One region of the Planococcus sp. MB-3u-03 genome, then DNA from elsewhere that is predicted to be linked to it. Evidence: riboswitches for the same ligand, from Rfam matches in the RefSeq annotation. Region 1 holds a riboswitch; the other holds the start of a gene.

Region 1 (5,411 bases):
TTCCGAGCTCCTCAAGCTGCTCGGCAATTTCCTCTGCGGTCAACATGACGCTTTTTCCGGTACCGTCCCAAGTGAACTTGGAATCGCACCATGAACAAGAATAATCGCAGCCGGCGGTCCGGACAAACATCGTCTTCTGGCCCATGACCATGCCTTCGCCTTGTATTGTCGGGCCGAATACTTCCATTACAGGGATTTTCATGAAGACACCTCTTTCGGCCGGTAGATGACATAGCTTGTCGGGGTTTCCCGGACGATGACTTGTACGCAAGCCGGCTGGTTGTCCGAATGGTCGAGTGTGTCCTGGATCAGCTTGTGCACTTGCTGTGCCAGCTGTTCAGTCGTCGGAAAGGTATCTGTGAATTCCGGGTGGTCATTCAACACGCTATGGTCGTAGCGTTTATGGATCAAGTCTTTCAATTGTTTAAAGTCGATAAGAAAGCCGGTGCTGTTCAATTGGTCGCCAGCAATCGTTATATTCAAATGATAGGTGTGGCCATGCATTTTTGCGCATTTGCCGGCTTCATCGGCAGGAATATAATGCGCAGCGGAAAAATGCATGTCTTTATTCAATTCAAAGCTATAGGGATGCGGGACGGAAGGGTAGAATTGCTGCATCAAGATTTCGCACCTGCCTTTTGGGCCAAATACGTCTGCAATCCTTCGTTTCGCAGCACACAAGACGGGCATGTGCCGCAGCCTGCTGCCGGAATGCCGTGGTAGCAGGTCAAGGTTTCAGTTTGCACGAAATCGAATGCGCCGAGCTGGTCGGACAATTCCCAGACGCCTGCCTTATCGAGCCACATGAGCGGCGTATGGATGACGAATTGCTTGTCCATCGATAAATTAAGGCTGACATTGAGCGAACGGATAAAGGTATCCCGGCAATCCGGATAACCGCTGAAATCCGTCTCGCTGACTCCGGTCACGAGGTGGCGCGCACCGAATGCATCAGCGTAAATCGCCGCAAAGGACAGGAACAATAGATTGCGCCCGGGAACGAAAGTGGAAGGCGGCCCATCCTTTTGTTCTTCGACTTCGATCGAATCACGCGTCAAGGCATTGGCGGATAATTGGTTGATAAGCCCCATATCGAGCACTTGAAGCGACACGCCGAGCGTCTCGGCAATGCGTTTTGCGTGGTCGATTTCCTGCGAGTGGCGCTGGCCGTAATCGAAAGTGACGGCGAGCACTTCGCTGAATTGTTCCAGCGCCCAAAATAGGCAAGTAGTGCTGTCCTGCCCGCCGCTGAAGACAACGACTGCTTTTTCATTTTTCATTTAAATACAGCTCCTTAGTTTTTTAGAGAGGGAGTTTGCGAACCTCTTTTATGAAACAGTTACCATAATAGCATAATTAGGCAAGTTCCTGTGCTTTTTCAGGTGTAGCAAAATGGTGTCAGGGTATACAGGTGGTAAAAGGGAGGAGTGGCTGCAGATGAAAGCTATAGTCATTGACCAGTACGGAGGAAAAGAGCAATTGAAGGAACGTGAGATGGAAACGCCAGCTATTTCAGCGCATCAAGTGTTGGTGGAAGTTCATGCAACTTCAGTCAACCCGATTGATTGGAAGCTGAGAGAAGGCTATTTGAAAGAAATGCTGCCATGGGAATTCCCGATCATTCTCGGATGGGATGTCGCAGGCGTCGTCAAGGAAGTCGGCGATGAGGTCAGGCATTATCATCCAGGCGACCGGGTTTTTGCGCGTCCTGACACAACGCGGCAAGGAACCTATGCAGAATTTGTCCCGGTAGATGAAAATCTACTGGCGCGCATGCCTGAAAGCATGAGCTTCGAGGAAGGCGCAGCGATTCCGTTGACGGGGCTTACCGCATGGCAATGCCTGGTGGAGATCGGCCATATCAAGAAAGGCGATAGAGTGCTTATCCATGCAGGGGCTGGCGGCGTCGGAAGCATGGCGATCCAAATCGCCAATAGCATCGGCTGCTATGTAGCGACGACCGCGAGCGATAAAAATGATGAACTCGTCACTTCTCTCGGCGCGAACCGCGTCATCGATTACCGTGAAGAGGATTTCTCCGAAGTGCTGGAGGATTTTGATTTTGTATTGGATACGATGGGCGGCGAAACGCTCGAAAAAAGTTACGGCGTATTGAAGCGTGGCGGCAGGCTTGTCAGCATAGCCGGACAGCCTGATGAGGAAAAAGCGGAGAAGCTCGGCATCCACGTCAGCAGTTTCTGGCTCGAGCCGAATGGCCAGCAATTGAAGAAATTGGGCGATTTGTTCGTCAGCGGGGAAGTGAAGCCGGAAGTCGGCCATATCTATCCGTTGACGGAAGAAGGCGTACGGGAAGCGCATGAATTAAGCGAATCCCATCACGCCAGAGGAAAAATCGTCATTAAAGTGAAGCAATAACACATATAAAAGCACGCGGCTTGGATGCCGCGTGCTTTTATATGTGTTATTCAGGTTTTCCGGAACGGTCTTCCGAATAATAATCGTCTGGTGCATCGCTTTGCGCTTCGTCTGTACGGACGACGAGTACGTCGCATTTAGCAGAGCGGACGATGTGTTCTGAAACACTGCCGATGAGGAAACGTTCGACTGCATTCAAACCGGTCGCGCCGCAGACGATCAAGTCGGCTTCGACTCTTTCGGCCAGTTCACGGGGAATCATTGTCTTAGGGGAACCGTAATCGACCACGATATTGACATTTTCAACACCGCCGGCTTCGGCTTCTTTTTTATAATCCCCGAGCAAGTCTTCAGCGAATTTCTGGGCACGGTCAGCAATCGAACGGTCGTATGCTTCGATTGCGGCGAACGAACGGGTATCGATCACGTTTACCAGATTCAGCGTCGCGTGGTTACGTGTTGCGATGCCGATGGACTTTTTGAAAGCCCATTCCGCTTCTTTCGACCCGTCGACGGCTACCATGATTTGATTATACTTTAATGTCATCTGTACATTCCTCCTTTGTCTATACTGTAACTTTCGAGGGATAGGCAAATTGTTCCTTCTTTAAGAATGAAATTTATCGATTTATTTTTCATTCACTATTTCGAAATATCTTTCCTTCTTCTGCCAAACGGGATTATGCCGCGTTTTGACGCATTAAAAATTATCTTTTGAAAAGGCAAATTAATGGAGCAATATCAAACAGAATCTGTTAGAATGGATGTGGTTTCAAATACTGATAGTTTGGTTCATTTTATTATTTCAGACACAATATAATGGAGGGTTTTGTAATGCGTATCGGGGTACCTACAGAAGTTAAGAACAATGAAAACCGTGTGGCAATGACGCCGGCGGGAGTAGTGAACTTGGCACTTTTCGGCCATGAAGTTTTCATCCAATCCGGTGCAGGGCTCGGATCGGGCTTTACGGATGCCGATTATGAAGCAGCTGGCGCAGTAATCGTCGCCGATGCTGACCAGGCGTGGGCGCAGGATATGGTCATGAAAGTAAAAGAGCCGGTAGCTAGCGAGTACAAGCATTTCCGTGAAGGCCAAGTGCTCTTCACTTACTTGCACCTGGCACCTGAAGTGGAATTGACGAATGCTTTACTCGCGTCGAAAGTGACGGGCGTAGCTTATGAAACGGTTCAACTTCCGAATAATTCCTTGCCGCTTCTTACGCCGATGAGCGAAGTGGCCGGCCGCATGTCGACACAGATCGGTGCTCAGTTCCTTGAGAAAATCCACGGTGGCGGGGGCATCCTTCTCGGCGGCATCCCTGGCGTTTCGCGCGGAAAAGTGACGATCGTCGGCGGTGGTGTAGCTGGAACGAACGCTGCAAAAGTGGCGATCGGCATGGGCGCTGATGTAACGATTCTTGACTTGAACCCAGAACGCTTGCGCCAATTGGACGATCTGTTCGGCAAAGATGTGCAAACATTGATTTCAAACCCGCTGAATATCGCCCAATCGGTTGAAAAATCGGATTTGGTCATCGGAGCTGTATTGATTCCGGGAGCGAAAGCACCGAAATTGATCACTGAAGACATGATCAAATCGATGAAGCCAGGTTCAGTCGTTGTCGATATCGCCATAGACCAAGGCGGCATCTTCGAAACGAGCGACCGCATCACCACTCACGATGCGCCGACTTATGTGAAGCATGATGTCGTTCATTACGCTGTTGCAAACATGCCGGGTGCAGTTCCACGCACATCGACGATCGGCTTGACGAATGTAACGGTCCCTTACGCAGTGCAAATCGCCAACAAAGGGCTCAAGCAAGCAGTCCTCGATAACGAAGCATTGAAAAAGGCGTCAACACGATGGACGGCTATGTAACGTATAAAGCCGTGGCCGATGATCAAGGCCTTGAATACAAATCAGTCGACGAACTGCTTCAATAACAATGGAAAGAGCTGTCCCAGGAAAATCCATCATACGGATTTTCGGGACAGCTCTTTTCGGTTGATGATCGTCAATTCTTTTCGGATATTTGGTCAGCACTTCGTAGCCATCTTCAGTGACGACCAGATCGTCTTCGATGCGCACGCCGACTTGATCCGTGACATAAATGCCGGGTTCGATCGTAAATACCATGCCCGCCTCGAGCGGCATATCGTTGCCCCCGTGGATCGACGGAAATTCATGGACAGAAATCCCAAGGCCGTGGCCAAGGCGGTGCGTGAAATATTCCCCGTAGCCTGCGTCTTCGATGGTCTTGCGGGCAATTCCGTCAAGCTCAGCTGCTGTAACGCCAGGACGCACCGCATCAAGTGCCGCTTGTTCTGAGCGCTTGACGATATCATACACTTTTTTCGCTTGTTCGCTCGGTTCGCCAAAAGCCAGTGTACGGGTGATATCCGAGCAATAACCCTCATAAATGACGCCGAGGTCCATTAGCACAAGATCGCCCCGTTCGATTTGGCGTTGCCCTGTTTTGCCATGTGGTGAAGCGGCTTTTGGCCCTGTCAAAACGGTGGTATCGAATGACATGTGGGTGATGCCGCGTTTTTTCAATGCCGTTTCGATTTCGGTCATCAATTCGATTTCGGTCATTCCCTCTTGCATCACGTCGGCTGCCACTTCGATGGCGTAATCCGCAAGTGAGGCAGCATGGCGCAGGATGTCGAGTTCTGCTTCATCTTTGATGACGCGCATGGCATTCATCTGGGCATCGATCGAATGGATTTCGGGCGACTGGAAATAATGGTTGATCGCGTCGTAGCGCTCGACGATCATATGCGCTTTCTCGATGGCGATGCGTTCCATCGGCTGGTTGCGTTTGGCTGCCGTTTCGTATAACACTTGCATCGCGTCTTGCGTATCGGCGTGTCCTGCAATTTCGCCCGTCCATCCGGCAGCTTTCGCATCCGGCGCTTCCATTGCCGGGCAGATGAGGAACGGTTCTGCCTCTGCGAACACCATAACGGCGAGCAGCCGCTCTTTCGGATCGCTATTAAAGCCGGTCAAATAGAAGATATTGTGCGGGT
Region 2 (5,411 bases), 1.1 Mb from region 1:
TAGATCTGCTTCTATAATCAGTTGCCGGCTAGTGGGGGAATCGCTTCCCAAATCGGGCGTATTATGAATATAGCGAGGGCTTGTTTGGTCAAATGTATAAGTATTCTATTTGTGCTTCACCTTACTACCCGCCTCCCTGCTTTGGGTTGGCCTCTTGCCATAAGCCAGGAAGTACGCCTGTCTTACGGCGTCGGCTCACCCGTAGCGCTGGGCGGCTTAGAGATTTCAATGTGTGGAACATGATTAAATTGATCTGCTTCTATATAAATTTGCCGGCTAGTGGGGGAATCGCTTCCTGAGATGCGGCGTCTGACACATTGGTGCTACAGTCTAAAATGTTGTGGGTAGGGTCAGAACTAATTAGCCTCTCGACACTAAAGATGAGTCTAGTTAAAAATATGAAGCATCTCAGCATTTCCTATCGAATGGACAGAAGAAATTCCCTTCCTTTCTATAACTAGAGACGAAGTGAAAGGGGGGCTGACTCCTGAGGGACCGCGCGGGCTGGCGAGACAAATGTACGGCGCTCTTTGCCGTACATTGGCTCAACACCCGCCCCTCGGAAAGCAGCCCCCCTGAAACGCAGTCGAAAAGCGGAAGCTTTTCCAATCACTTCTTTTCATCTCACACTTTCTATCGCATCAACTATATACCTCACAAATTACAGCTTCCAATCCTTAACAAACCAACAATTGACAGAACCGCCCCTATCTTATACGATAAGGCAGGAAATTAAATAACCCGGCAACGGGAGAGGTTCATAGCATTCCACCCTCTATAAAAAACTATGGATTTTGAAATCAAGCCGAATCCACATGCGATTCGGCTTTTCGTTTGTCCGAATTTTTTATAGCTCTCCCCCAGCCGGCCCATTATAAGGAGGCCACTCACATGGCAGGAAGAAATGAAGATACACTCGAGCATTTGTCTTTGCTCGGCAACCAGAACACGCGCTACAAATTCGAGTACGACCCAGGCATTCTAGAAGCGATCGACAATCTCCACACACGCGATTACTTCGTCAAATTCAATTGCCCGGAGTTCACTTCGCTGTGCCCGCAAACCGGCCAGCCAGATTTCGCGACAATTTACTTGAGCTTCATTCCCGACAAGAAACTCGTCGAAAGCAAAGCCTTGAAGCTGTATTTGTTCAGCTTCCGCAACCATGGCGATTTCCATGAAGATGTCGTCAACATCATCATGAATGACTTGATCGAACTGCTCGACCCGCGCTATATCGAAGTATGGGGCAAATTCACTCCGCGCGGCGGCTTGTCGATCGACCCGTACACGAACTACGGCAAGCCTGGCACGAAATACGAAGAAATGGCGACGTACCGGATGATGAACCACGACATGAATCCGGAAACGATCACCAACCGTTAAGGAGAACCGTCCATGTTACTTTATTTGAACGGCGCTTTTGTCGGTTTGCTCATCCTGTCGAATATCTTGGCCGTAAAACTATTTTCCATCAGCGAATGGGCCGTACTGCCGGCTGCAGTCATCGTCTATGTCTTCACGTTCCCAATCACCGACACGATTGCGGAAGTGTACGGCAAAGAAGCCGCGCGCCAAACGGTTATGGCTGGGTTTATCACACAACTCGCAGCCCTGGCGTTCATCTTTGCGGCCATCCATTTACCGTCTGCGCCATTTTTTGCGGACCAGGCAGCGTTTGAATCGATCTTCTCGGCTGGCTTCCGGGTAACGCTCGCAAGCTTAGTATCTTATTTCATCAGCCAAAACCTGGACGTCACGATTTTCCATAAATTAAAAGCCAGAAACGGCGAATCGAAATTGTGGCTGCGCAATAATGCCTCAACGATGGTCAGCCAATTGGTCGATACGACGATTTTTATCACAATCGCTTTTTACGGCACGATGCCGCTGTCGGCTTTGGCCGCCATGATTTTGACGCAGTATGTATTCAAATGGGTCGTCGCAGCAGCGGATACGCCACTCGTCTACCTGCTCGTCAAACTCGCGCGCCGCTCCAAGACAGTCACTCAAAAAAGCTTCGCGTAATCGATCCATGCATAAAAAAGCCGCCGGCAGTTAAACATTGCCGGCGGCTTTTGGTATTTAAATTTTTTGTTTGGCTGGCTGGGCTACAGGCACAAGGATTGCAGCCGAGTCGTGTTTCTGTGTCCAAACGAGCTCTGCGGTGATCGGCAAATGATCCGATACAGCCGTTTCGATTTTTTCTGCATCCCGCACGTCAAAGCCGCGGTCTGCAAAAATGTAATCGATACGCGTCATCGGCTTGAACGATTCGCCGGTTTCGTGATTTTCATAAGGAGACGGATACGTATAGGCGTCGCCGCGCTTCGTTTTCAAGAAGACGTCTGTCATAGTGTGGTGGAGATGGGCCAAGTGGCGATGTGTCGGCGGTGCATTGAAATCGCCCGCGATGATTTTCGGGAAATGGCTTTTGCCGGCAATCTCCAATATTTCCGCAACGCTCATTTCAAGCTCTTCATCTTTCAACGCTAAATGGGCATTCAATACTTTGAGGTATGTGCCCCCGACTTCAATTACTGTCTCGAGAACGCCTCGCTGCTCATTATTGTAGATGTCGGTAACGACTTGCGTCAAAAAATGATTTTCTGCGTATTTGATTGGATAAAGGCTTAACGTAGCATTGCCGTACTGGCGGTTCGGGCGTTCCGGATCATCGGGCGCCTGGTTCAAATTGGCGCCATATGCGGCGTACATCCCTAGCCGTTCAGAAAGCCATTCGACCTGGTCCATATAAAAACTGCGGGCCGAAAAATAACGGTCGACTTCCTGAAGTGCTACAATAGTGGCTCCCGACGCTTCGATCACTTGTGCGGTTCTTTCTAAATCCACTTCGCCGTCCATTCCCATTCCATGGGCAATATTGAACGACATCACTTTCACTGTTGGTGTCCTGCTGGCATCGCCGTGCATGAGACCATCTCCTTTTCTGGTTGAAACGAATCAGTGGCAGCTGCAATTGTCCCCTTAATTATAGCAAGGATGACGCTTTTGTAAGTTAAAAACAGGTTAAAAATTGTTAGAGTTTTGTAAATTTCTGATTTTTGCCACAATTGGTACATGATCTGATGCCTCGGTGTCGATGGTCCATGCTTCTATCGCCTGAAAATGGGCATCGTGAAAAATATAATCGATTTTTTGGCCGTGATCACCTTGTTTTTTATACGTATCCGGATAAGGCCCCGAACCGAACGCGTTGTAAAAATGCTTGGAGAATCGCTTGATGTGCTTAGTAGAAGGCGCAGCATTAAAATCCCCCACCAGCACTTGGGGAAGCGGGTTATCGGTTACGATGGTCAGGATTTCTGTCAAGCTGCGGTCTACTTCCTCGTCAATCAGCGATAGATGCGTATTATAGAAAGAAAACCGGCGGCCTGCCACCTCGATGACCGCTTCGAGCATTCCGCGCGGTTCGAATTCTTCCGGATGGACTTCAACTGCGCTCAAATCATGGTTTTGGGAGGACACGATTGGATAACGGCTCAATATGGCGTTGCCGTATTCACGCTTCGGGCGCCCGCCACCGGCTCCCCTATCGACCAAATTCGGCTCGTACGCCATGTGCATGCCGAGCCGATTGGACAGCCATTTGGCCTGGTCCCAAAAACGGCTGCGGGAAGAAAAGTTCCGGTCCACTTCCTGCAATCCAGCGACATCCACTTTTCCTTGTTCAATTGCCTGGGCCGTTAGTTCAAGGTCGAGCTTCCCGTCGATTCGTTTGCCTGATGCAATATTAAAGCTCATCACTGTCAGCATCTTCCACACCCCCGCCTTCTCTTAATATTGTGTACTTCCATTCCCCTGCCTTGCCGATTGAAACCAAAAAGACCCGCTAGCAGGCGGGCCCATTTTTATTCGCTTCGCTGATCTGTATAAGCGATGATCGCATCCCGCAGATATTGCGCTGCCCCTTCGCCGGCTTTTTCATAATAGGCCGCAAAACGTTCATCTGCGATATACATCTCCGCCAGTCCTGCGTGTGCTTTCGGCTCGTAGCTTCGCCATGTAAATCCGAGCCACTGCCGGTGCAAATCGGCTACTTCCTGCCCCGAGGTTCCTTCCGGTTCGCCTTCTTGCAGCGCATGCTCCAGCTTCTCCAGGATCTCCTGCTCAAGGCGCTTGAACGCTTCGTATCGTTCTTGGTCCATGCCGAGCATTTTGGCGTTTGAACGATCGACTTCCGTGTCGCCGTATTTGTCGCGGATTTCTTTCCCGAAAGCCGCTTCATTGTCATCGACCAGCTGCTTCTTGAATCCTTCGAACTTTTCGTGATCTGCCATTCGACTCTCCCCTTGTTTTGTGGAAATCGTTTTCTCCACATTGGTAATCAAAAGGTCCAGGCGGCTGCGTTCACGGAGCAGCTGTTCCCGCTGTCCGATCAATGCTTCGGTTTCATCAAAATCCGGCTCATCCAAAAGCTTCGCGATGTCGTGAAGCCCAAAACCGAGCTCCCGGTAAAACAAGATGAGCTGAAGACGGTCAATTTCTGCGCTCCCGTACAACCGGTAGCCGGATTCATTTTTCTGTGGTGTCAATAAGCCGATCGAATCGTAATAACGCAAAGTGCGCGCACTCACACCGGCAAGCGTTGCCAATTTCTGCACTGTGTACATGCCGCCACCTCCTGATGACTTCATCTTAAACCTTGACGCAGCGTCAAGGTCAAGAAAAAACATTACGTCAATTGTTGCTCGGCGAATTCACGGTATAGCGGGTGTTTTCCGGTCAACTCTCGGTGGTTCCCAATGCCGGTGACCCGTCCGCCTTCGATAAAGACGATCTTATCGGCATCGACGATCGTCGACAAACGATGGGCGATGACCAATGTCGTGCGCCCTTCCATCAAACGGCCCAGCGCCTGCCCGACGATGCCTTCCGATTGGCTGTCGAGGCTCGCTGTCGCCTCGTCCATCATCAATAATTTTGGGTCGCGCAAAAATGCGCGGGCAATGGCAATGCGCTGCCTCTGCCCACCGGACAATTTGACGCCGCGTTCCCCGACTTGCGTATCCAATCCGTCCGGAAACGAAGCGATGAATTCCTCGGCATACGCCATGCGGGATACGCGCCACAACTCTTCATCCTCATAGTTGTCGGCATCCGGCAAGCCGTAAGTCAGATTCGCCCGGATCGTCCCGCCCATCATGGCACTTTCCTGTGATACATAGCCGATCTGGTCGCGCCAAGAAGCAATCGCCACATCCCCAATCGGCACATCACCGATTGTAATGGTCCCAGCGGTCGGTTCGTAAAAGCGCTCGATCAACCCGAAAATGGTGGTCTTGCCTCCGCCGCTCGGCCCGGCAAACGCAATCTTCTGGCCGGGCCGCGCTTCAAACGACACGCCCTGCAACACCGGCTCTCCGTTTTCGTAGGCAAAGCTGACGTCT

What was found. Region 1 has a riboswitch for preQ1 ahead of queC (7-cyano-7-deazaguanine synthase QueC). Riboswitches for the same ligand answer to the same signal wherever they lie in the genome.
Region 2: another riboswitch for preQ1. It lies ahead of queF (preQ(1) synthase); the one in region 1 lies ahead of queC (7-cyano-7-deazaguanine synthase QueC).

The regions. Positions count from the first base shown of each region.
Region 1 covers NZ_CP025135.1:1,326,208-1,331,618, forward strand. The annotation lists gene queE (7-carboxy-7-deazaguanine synthase QueE) at 1-202, opposite strand, end outside; gene queD (6-carboxytetrahydropterin synthase QueD) at 199-621, opposite strand; gene queC (7-cyano-7-deazaguanine synthase QueC) at 618-1,280, opposite strand; PreQ1 riboswitch class I at 1,289-1,332, opposite strand; gene CW734_RS07955 (NADP-dependent oxidoreductase) at 1,438-2,376, shown strand; gene CW734_RS07960 (universal stress protein) at 2,423-2,923, opposite strand; partial or broken gene ald (alanine dehydrogenase) at 3,211-4,325, shown strand; partial or broken gene CW734_RS07970 (M24 family metallopeptidase) at 4,399-5,411, opposite strand, start outside.
Region 2 covers NZ_CP025135.1:235,009-240,419, reverse strand. The annotation lists PreQ1 riboswitch class I at 748-795, shown strand; gene queF (preQ(1) synthase) at 892-1,386, shown strand; gene CW734_RS02480 (queuosine precursor transporter) at 1,399-2,028, shown strand; gene CW734_RS02475 (endonuclease/exonuclease/phosphatase family protein) at 2,086-2,934, opposite strand; gene CW734_RS02470 (endonuclease/exonuclease/phosphatase family protein) at 3,031-3,777, opposite strand; gene CW734_RS02465 (MerR family transcriptional regulator) at 3,873-4,634, opposite strand; gene CW734_RS02460 (ABC transporter ATP-binding protein) at 4,697-5,411, opposite strand, start outside.